3 regions of the Acidovorax sp. AC410 genome follow, and region 1 is predicted to be linked to each of the others. Evidence: predicted binding sites of a transcription regulator. Region 1 holds the regulator's gene; each other region holds the start of a gene.
What was found. The regulator sigma-54, encoded in region 1, starts transcription at its own class of promoters, with help from an activator protein. The targets are predictions, from matches to a motif close to TGGCANGNAANCTGCTTT.
Positions count from the first base shown of each region.

Region 1 (3,203 bases):
ACGCCAAGCCGCGCGGCGGTACCAATGCCGCGGGCGATGCCCCGGCGCCCGGCGGCCGCGTGCGCGCCATCCTGTCGCCCAAGGAAACACCGGCCAGCGCCGCTGCCCCTGCCCCTGCGGCACCGGGCACCACCCTGCGCCCCAGCAGCACCCTGAGCGGCGGCGCCAAGTGAGCGGGGCCGACGTGAGCACCGTCGCCGGGTCCCCGGCGGACAGCCGGCTGGAGGTGCACCACCTCGAAAAATCCTACGGCAGCCGCAAGGTCGTCAAGGACGTGTCGCTGGTCGTGCAAAAAGGCGAAGTCGTGGGATTGCTCGGCCCCAACGGTGCGGGCAAGACCACCTCGTTCTACATGATCGTCGGCCTGGTGCGCAGCGATGCCGGCGACATCCGCATCGACGGCCACTCGGTGGCCCACATGCCCATCCATCGGCGCTCGCGCCTGGGCCTGTCCTACCTGCCACAGGAAGCCTCGATTTTCCGCAAGCTCACGGTCGAGGAGAACGTGCGCGCCGTGCTTGAGCTGCAGCGCGGCGAGGACGGCCAGCCGCTGCCGCGCCAGGCCATTGAGGAGCGCCTCACGGCGCTGCTCACGGAACTGCGCGTGGAGCACCTGCGCGCCTCGCCCGCGCTGGCCCTGTCCGGCGGCGAACGTCGCCGCGTGGAGATCGCCCGCGCGCTGGCCACGCAGCCGCGCTTCATCCTGCTGGACGAGCCCTTTGCCGGCATTGACCCCATCGCGGTGATCGAGATCCAGCGCATCATCGGCTTCCTCAAGGCGCGCGGCATCGGCGTGCTCATCACCGACCACAACGTGCGCGAGACGCTGGGCATCTGCGACCACGCCTTCATCATCAGCGATGGCCACGTGCTGGCCCAGGGTACCCCCTCCGAAATCGTCGACAACGCCGAAGTGCGCCGGGTGTACCTGGGTGAACACTTCCGCATGTAGCAGACCGATGGACCACCTGTTCGCCATGCACCTGCCTTCGTGGCAGTCCCCGGGGGCTGTGCGATGAAGCCCGGCCTGTCACTGCGCGTATCGCAGCACCTGGCGCTCACGCCCCAGCTGCAGCAGTCCATCCGGTTGCTGCAACTGTCCACGCTGGAGCTGGGCCAGGAGGTCGAGCAGATGCTCGACGAAAACCCGTTCCTTGAACGCAATGCCGACGAGGCCCCGCGCGAGGAGTTTGGCGTGGACACGGCCGACGCGCCCGCGCAGCCGGACGACTACAGTTCCGACGATGCGGTCTACTCCAGTGCCCCGGGCTCCAGCACGTCGACCGAGACCCCGGCCGACAGCCCGCAGGGCGATGCGGAAGTGGGCAGCAGTGCGGGCGACGAGCCCGACTGGAGCGGCGATGGCACCGTGGACGTGTCCCCCAACGATGCCGAGTGGGGTGGCGATGCGCCGGCCCGCAACCGCAATGATTCGGAGGGCGACGAGGCCGATGCCACCGAACTGGCCCGCACGCACGAATCGCTCACCGCCTTCCTGCACCGCCAGGCCCTGTCGCTGCGGCTGTCCGAGGTGGACCGCGCGGCGCTGCGCTTCCTGATCGAATCGCTCAACGACGATGGCTACCTCGAGGACCCGCTCGAAGAGCTGGCCATCGCCCTGGCCGGCCCCGACGACCTGGAGCAGATCGAAGAGCTGGTGCATCGCTTCACCGTGGCGCTGCGCCTGCTGCAGAGCCTGGAGCCCGTGGGCGTGGGTGCGCGTGGCCTGGGTGAATGCCTCACACTGCAGCTCACGGCCCTGGCGGCCGACGAAGACAGCGAGCTCGACCCTGACACCGTGCAGACCGCGCTGCGCGTGTGCCAGCAGCCGCTGGAGATGCTGGCGCGCCGCGACATCCGCCGCCTCACGCAGCTGTGCGGCGACGGCGAGGAGCGCACGCGCGCCGCCATGGCCCTGATCGCGCGGCTGGAGCCGCGCCCCGGGCGCAAGTTCGTCGACGTGGAGCGCAACATCATCGTGCCCGACGTCATCGTGCGCAAGGCCGGGCGGGCCAATGGCCGCGACGGCCAGCACAACTTCATCGTGGCCCTGAACCCCGACGTGATGCCGCGCCTGCGCGTACACGACATCTACGCCGGCGCCCTGCGCGGCCACAAGGGCGGCGAGGGCCACCAGGCCATGCAGCAGCGGTTGCAGGAGGCGCGCTGGTTCATCAAGAACATCCAGCAGCGCTTCGACACCATCCTGCGCGTCTCGCGCGCCATCGTCGAGCGGCAAAAGAGCTTTTTCACCCATGGCGAGCTGGCCATGCGCCCGCTGGTGCTGCGCGACATCGCCGACGAGCTGGGCCTGCACGAGTCCACCATCAGCCGCGTGACCACGGCCAAGTACATGTCCACGCCCATCGGCACCTACGAGCTCAAGTATTTCTTCGGTTCGGGCCTGGGCACCGAAACCGGCGGCAACGCATCGAGCACGGCCGTGCGCGCCCTCATCAAGCAGTTCGTGGCGGCCGAAAGCCCGGCCAAGCCGCTCTCGGACAGCCAGATCGCAGAGATGCTCAAGGAGCAGGGCATCGAATGCGCACGCCGCACCGTGGCCAAGTACCGCGAGGCGCTCAAGATCGCGCCGGCCAACCTGCGCAAGGCGCTCTGATCCGCTGTCAGCCTGGCTGGCGGAACGCCCGGCTGGAGATGCTGACGGCATTGCCGTCCGGGTCCTTGGCATTGGCGAACGCATAGCCATTGGCCTGGTGCGTGCTGCCGAAGGCCAGGCCCTGTGCCAGCGCACGGACCTTGAAGGCTTCCACGTCCGGCACATGAAAGCACAGCTTCACCCCCGCCTGGCCGAGCTTCACGCTCTTGGCCGCCTGGTGGACCAGGATGCTGGCCCCTCCGTCCGGGGCCTGGAGCTCGATCAGGCCCTCCACCACGTCCCCAGTGGTCTCAAGACCGAAGTGCGTGCGGTAGAACGCTGCGCTGCGCTGCATGTCGCGCGCGTAGACCATCACGGTGCCGAGGATGGGGGGCATCAGGGCGCTTTCGAGGCCGGTGCGCGCCGCAGCGAGCGCAGCAACTCCAGCGCCTGGGCCACAGGCTCCTGCGGAGCGCCGTTGACGAGCACCGTGAAGGTCACGCGCAGCTCGTTCATGCCCAGCATGCCCTGGGTCAGGTGCTTGTAGCCGTCCGGCTCGGGGGCGCGGTCGGTGGCCGAGAAGTAGTAGCCCATCTTGCCCACGGCG
Region 1 is NZ_CEEDCG010000001.1:1,394,414-1,397,616, reverse strand. It holds gene lptA (lipopolysaccharide transport periplasmic protein LptA) at 1-173, shown strand, start outside; gene lptB (LPS export ABC transporter ATP-binding protein) at 170-952, shown strand; gene AC0IZS_RS06475 (RNA polymerase factor sigma-54) at 1,016-2,617, shown strand; gene AC0IZS_RS06470 (VOC family protein) at 2,625-2,993, opposite strand; gene AC0IZS_RS06465 (hypothetical protein) at 2,993-3,203, opposite strand, start outside.

Region 2 (3,203 bases), 4.5 Mb from region 1:
CCCGGCTGCTGGACATGCCAGCCCTGATCGTGATGCCCGAGGACGCACCCACCACCAAGATGGCCGCCACGCGCGAGTACGGCGCCCAGGTCGTCACCTACGACCGCTACACCGAGGACCGCGAGGCCATCAGCCAGAGGCTGGCCCAGGAGCGCGGCATGACGCTGGTGCCGCCCTTCGATCACCCGCACGTGATCGCCGGCGAGGGCACTGCCGCCAAGGAATTCCTGGAGGAGATACCCGACCTCGATTACCTTTTCGTCTGCGTGGGCGGCGGCGGCCTGCTGGCCGGCAGCCTGCTGGCGAGCGAGGCCCTGGCGCCGCGCTGCCGCGTGGTGGGCGTGGAGCCCGAGGCCGGCAACGACGGCCAGCAATCGCTGCGCAGCGGACAGCTGGTGCAGATCCCCACGCCGCACACGATTGCCGATGGCGCACAGGCCCGCTCGCTCGGGCAGATCCCCTTTCCCATCATCCAGCGCCTCGCGGAAGACATCGTCACCGCCACCGACGAGCAACTGGTCGAGGCCATGCGCTTCTTTGCCGAGCGCATGAAGCTGGTGGTGGAACCCACGGGCGCGCTGGCCTTTGCCGGCGCACGGCATGGCAGCGTGGACGTGCATGGCGCAAAGGTCGGCATCCTCATCAGCGGGGGCAACGTGGACATGGCAAGGTACGCGCGCTTTCTGGCGGATTGATTCCCCCCGAAGCGACTGCGTCGCCTCCCCCTCAAGGGGGCGACCCCAGTGGCCCGGCAAAGCCGGATCCACGGGGTCCCTGGCATGTGGCCTTGCCAGTTTCCACGCCCGGAGGCCCGAAGGGGCGTCAAAATACCACCACCTCTATTCATTCACATCCGCATAACAAAGGCCGCGCCATGAGCACCGCTACCAACAGCAACGTCACCGTCATCAAGCACCCCCTCGTCCAGCACAAGCTCACGCTGATGCGCAAGAAGGACGCCAGCACCAACAGCTTTCGCCGCCTGCTGGGCGAGCTGAGCACGCTCATGGCCTACGAGGTCACGCGCGACATGCCGCTGCAGGACATCGAGATCGAAACCCCGCTGGAGACCATGACCGGTCAGGTGATCGACGGCAAGAAGCTGGTGCTGGTCTCCATCCTGCGCGCGGGCAACGGTTTCCTCGACGGCATGCTCACTGTGGTGCCTGGCGCGCGCGTGGGCCACATCGGCCTGTACCGTGACCCGGCCACGCTGCAGCCGGTGGAGTACTACTTCAAGATGCCGTCCGAGATGGACGAGCGCGACATCATCGTGGTCGACCCCATGCTGGCCACCGGCAACTCGGCCGCCGCCTGCGTCGACCGGCTCAAGAAGCTCAACCCCCGCTCCATCAAGTTCGTGTGCCTGCTGGCCGCCCCCGAAGGCGTTGCCACGCTGCAGAAGGCGCACCCGGACGTGCCGATCTTCACCGCCGCCATCGACCGCGAGCTCAACGACCATGGCTACATTCTGCCGGGCCTGGGCGATGCCGGCGACCGCATTTTTGGCACCAAGTAAGAGCAGCCAACAAAACTCTTCTGGCGTCGTTGCTGAGCCTTGTCGTACTAACGTACTGCCTGCGGCTCAGCGCCTAGCCAGAACCGCTTCGCTGAGCTTTGTTAGCCGCTCTGGACACAGGGCTAATCCCAGAAGCCGCTGCAGAGATGTCTTTCCCGCGGCGGCTTTTTTACGCCCCAAGCCGGTGCGAATTTTTACCAACTGGTGGCTTTCTTCTGGCAGACTCCATGCCAGCGCCTGCCATCCATTGGCGCACAAATTGCTTGAGACAACGCCAGATCCGATCGCCCATCCTCCATCCGAAGAAGGAATCACCCCATGACCTCACGCCGCATCTTCACCGGCCACCTGTTCTCCACCTCGCTGGCGCTGTCGGCCATGATCGGGCTGGCGCCCGGCGCGGCCATGGCGCAGGCCAAGACCAAGGTGGCGGCGATCTACACGGTGCCCTATGAGCAGCAGTGGGTGAGCCGCATCCACAAGGCGCTCAAGGCGGCCGAGGCGCGCGGCGAGATCGAATACAAGTCCAGCGAGAACGTGACCAACGCCGACTACGAGCGCGTGATGCGCGAGTACGCCACCGGCGGCAACCAGCTCATCGTGGGCGAGGCCTTCGCGGTGGAAGCCGCCGCCCGCAAGGTGGCCAAGGATTTCCCCAAGACGTCCTTCCTGCTCGGCTCCTCGGGCAAGCCGCAGGCGCCCAATTTCAGCGTGTTCGACAACTACATCCAGGAGCCGGCCTACCTGTCGGGCATGGTGGCCGGCGGCATGACCAAGAGCAACAAGATCGGCATGGTGGGAGGTTTCCCCATCCCCGAGGTGAACCGCCTGATGCACGCCTTCATGGCCGGCGCCAAGGAAGTGAACCCAAAGGTGGAGTTCACCATCAGCTTCATCAACAGCTGGTTCGACCCACCAAAGGCCAAGGAAGCCACCTTCGCCATGATCGACAAGGGCGCCGACGTGCTGTACGCCGAGCGCTTCGGCGTGAGCGATGCCGCCAAGGAAAAGGGCAAGCTGGCCATTGGCAATGTGATCAACACGCAGGACAAGTACCCCGACACGGTGGTCGCTTCGGCCCTGTGGCACATGGAGCCCAGCATCGACCGCGCGCTCAAGCTGGTCAAGGAAGGCAAGTTCACACCCGAGGACTACGGCCCGTACTCGATGATGAAGCACAAGGGCTCGGAGCTCGCGCCCCTGGGCACCTTCGAGAAGAAGGTGCCGGCCGACATCGTGGCCAAGGTCAAGGCCAAGGAAGCCGACATCCTGGCCGGCAAGTTCACCGTGAAGGTGGACGACAGCCAGCCCAAGTCCACGGCCAAGTAAGAAGTTGCGGGTGCCATGGCACCCCCACCATCATCCGGGCCACCACCTCACCGCGGTGGCCCTTTTCATTGGCGCCTGCCTTGCCTTCATCTGCTGCCCATGACCCTCACCGCCCTGCTCCCCCGTATCGCCCAACTGCTCGGAACCCTGGCCCTGGCAGGTGCGCTGGCGGGCTGTTCCGCCATCCCCGCAGCCCAGGGCACGCGCCTTGACAGCACACCACGCATTGCCGTGATCTCAGCCTTCGCGCCCGAACTCACCGTGCTGCTGCCCCAAGTGCAGCAGCCGGTCAAGCACAGCGTCAACGGCGTGGAGTTCACCACCGGCACGCTGCAGGGCAAGCCCGTGGTGGTGT
Region 2 is NZ_CEEDCG010000001.1:5,872,627-5,875,829, forward strand. It holds gene AC0IZS_RS27255 (threo-3-hydroxy-L-aspartate ammonia-lyase) at 1-695, shown strand, start outside; gene upp (uracil phosphoribosyltransferase) at 875-1,519, shown strand; gene AC0IZS_RS27265 (BMP family protein) at 1,838-2,848, shown strand; gene AC0IZS_RS27270 (5'-methylthioadenosine/S-adenosylhomocysteine nucleosidase) at 2,948-3,203, shown strand, end outside.
Region 2: a site for sigma-54 is predicted at 1,768-1,785, ahead of AC0IZS_RS27265 (BMP family protein). Genes of this name have one in related genera too.

Region 3 (3,203 bases), 1.9 Mb from region 1:
TGCTGCAACTTCCCGAAGCCCCGGGCACGCGCTCACCCATCTACCGCGCGGTGGAGACCGAGCACTTCCAGCTGGGCTTCAACGCGCCCGAAGCCTATGCCCTGCTGGGCCTGGCCGACCGCCGGCCCGACGAGGCCCAACTGCCACCCCGCAGCGTGACGGGCTACGCTACCTTCATGCTTGCCACGCCCGAGGCCGTGGACGCTGCGGGCCACCAGGCCACGGTGCTGGGCGGGCAGCTCATCAAGCCGCCCTACCCCACCTACTACGGCCAGTGGCAGGTGGTGCTGGCGGACCCGGAGGACAATGTGTTCCGCCTCAGCGCCTTCGGCCGGGCTGCCGCATCGGCATGAGCGGCGCCGGGGCGCGTGGTACAACGCGCCGATGCAGAACACCCCCAGCCCCGGACACCCTTTGCCGCCCGACGTGCAGGCCGCGCTCGACGCGGGCCAGCCCATCGAGGCCATCAAGCGCCTGCGTGCCGCCACGGGCCTGGGCCTCAAGGAGGCCAAGGACCTGATCGACGCGCACCAGCGTGGCGATGCACTGCCCTTGGCGGCCCGCGCCGCACAGCCCATGGACCGTTTCCACGTGCCTGACGCAGTGCGCCAGGCCCTGGCCGAAGGCAACAAGATCGAGGCCATCCGCCTGCTGCGCGACCATGAGGGCCTGGGCCTCAAGGAGGCCAAGGAGCGGGCCGATGCGATCGAGCAGTCCATGGGCGAGCCTGCCTCCATCGGCATGGGTGCGGGCACCCCGGGCCTTTCGCCCGGCCAGCAGCCCAGCGGCAGCGCGGGCAACTGGATCGTGGTGGCCGTGGTGCTGGTGTTTGCAGTGGGCGCGTACTTCTGGATGCGCGGCGGGACCTGAGCCCCGCACGCCCTTTCCCTCACTCAGTACTTGTTGGAGAAGTTCGCGCTGATGCGCTGGCGCAGGTACTCGGCGCCGGTGATGGGCGGGTACTTCTTCGCCGGGCCTTCGATGACCGCGTCTTCATTGGCCTGGCAGAAGAAGGCCAGGCTGTAGCGCGCGCCCTGGTATTCATTCGGCAGGGGGTTGCGCACGCGGTGGAAGTTGCTGGGCAACTGGTCGTCGCTCCAGCGCGTGAGCATGTCGCCGATGTTGCAGGTGATCACGCCCTCGGCCGGCTCCACGCTGGTCCACTGGCGGCCCTCGGCTTCCTTGCCAGGCAACACCTGCAGGCCGCCTTGGCCGGGGCGCTGGAACAGCAGGGTGAGGCAGTCGAAGTCGGTGTGGGCGCCGGCACGCCACAGGCCCAGCTCGTCCTTGAGCGCCGGGTCTACTGCAAAGTAGTGCAGCATGCGCAGCGTGCTCTGGTAGGTGGGCAGATCGGGGTTGTGGGCGCGGGTGAAGAAGTCCGCATCAAAGCCCAGCTTGTAGGCAAAGCACGAGAGCAGGCGCATACCCACCTCCCAGCACTGGCGCTCGAAGGCCAGCGTAGCGGCCTGGAAGCCCGGCAGCTCGGCCTCGGTGGGCCACAGGCCGGCCATGCGCGGGCGTGTGATCTGGTAGGACTCCTTCTGGTCCGGCGTGCGCGTGGAGGGGCGGATTTGCGCCTTGTGCTCCCAGCCGGAGTTGCGCGACAACGGCCACTGGGCCTTGGTGTCCTTGGGCTGGTCGAAGAAGACCTGCGCCCGCGCGAAGGCGGCGCGGATGTCCTCGATGGGGATGCCGTGGTTCGTCACCTGGAAAAAGCCGATATCGACCGATGCGGCCCACAGCTGCTCGGCGATCTCTTCCTTGCGCTGGTCGAAGTTGGAGATGTCGATGCGGCGCACTTCGCGCGTGGAGGTCTCGCCGTCCATCGCGCCGCCCATGCGCGATTCTTTCTCCAATTCGCCCAGCACGTCGGGGGCGACGGTGGGCTCGTAGACGGTTGTGGCGGGGTTTGCGGCGGTGGTCTGCATGATGTCTGTGTCCTCGTTGGATCAAAACAAGGCACACGGCAGGCCGCTGGGGATGAAGCGGCACGGCGCCATGTGGCTCTTGAAGGGAACAATGGCAACGGCCCGCAGGCTGCGCGGGCCCGCAAAAGGCACGCGCACTGCACACAAGCCGCCACCGGCTTCAAGAGCAATGACCCGCCAACCGGCCCGCGCAATGCGGATCTGCTGGACTGAACGCTTCTACTCTCAGCGCGGATGCTAGCAAACAGCAGGCCAGCAACACAGCCATGCCCATCACAGGAAAGCCCCTTGGCACCTTCAGACCCAGGGCCTGCCCCTCACCAAACCAGGGCGTCAACGCACCAATCAACGCACCAAGCCAGCGCACCGCGGGTGCGTGCCCGGCGCCAGCCAACCCCGATGCACAAGAGGCCCGGCAGGGACTTGCGCCAAGGCAAGTCCCTGGCAAAAAGGGCCTGGCACACAGCACGGCGCAGCGCTTTCGCGACACCGGGCACGCTTTCTGCATCAGCCTCTGCCGAGTAGAAGCGTTCAGCGCTGCCACCCTTTTCTGATGGTGGCGCCCGGAAATTGCTCAGTTCGACCTGGTCCCGCGGCAGCACACGCCCGTGGGCCCGGGAGATTCCACCGAACCTGGGCCTCCGCCATGATGCAACGCCGCCGCTTTCTCTCGACCACCCTTGCCTCCTCCATCGCCACCACGCTGGGCGCAGCCAGCCTGGCCGCGCCTGCCGTGGTGCATGCGCAGGGCGCGCTCACCCCGCTCAAGTTCACGCTCGACTTCCGCGTCACCAGCCAGACCTCGCCCTTCTTCCTTGCGCAGGCCAAGGGCTACTTCAAGGACGAGGGCCTGGATGTGAGCATCGACGTGGGCGCAGGCTCGGTCGCCTCGATCACGCGCGTGGCCAGCGGTGCCTACGACATCGGCCTGGGCGACATCAGCGCGCTGGCCGAGTTCCACGCGCAGAACGCCGACACACCGGTACAGGCCATCTACCAGTACTACAACCGCGCGCCCTTCGTCATCATCGGCCGCAAGGACCGCGGCATCACCACCGATTTCCAGTCGCTCAAGGGCAAGAAGGTGGCCGCCGCCGCCGTGGAAGCCACGCGCCGCAGCTGGCCCATGGTGGCCCGCGCGCTCAAGACCCCACCCGAGCTGTTCAGCTGGGTGACCACCGACTTCAGCGCGCGCGACAACGTGGTGGTGCGCGGCGATGTCGATGCCGCCACCTACTTCCACGACTCCGCTGTGTCGCTGTTTGCGCGCGTGCC
Region 3 is NZ_CEEDCG010000001.1:3,252,903-3,256,105, reverse strand. It holds gene AC0IZS_RS15225 (VOC family protein) at 1-353, shown strand, start outside; gene AC0IZS_RS15220 (ribosomal protein L7/L12) at 385-870, shown strand; gene AC0IZS_RS15215 (isopenicillin N synthase family dioxygenase) at 894-1,928, opposite strand; gene AC0IZS_RS15210 (ABC transporter substrate-binding protein) at 2,578-3,203, shown strand, end outside.
Region 3: a site for sigma-54 is predicted at 2,166-2,183, ahead of AC0IZS_RS15215 (isopenicillin N synthase family dioxygenase). Genes of this name have one in related genera too.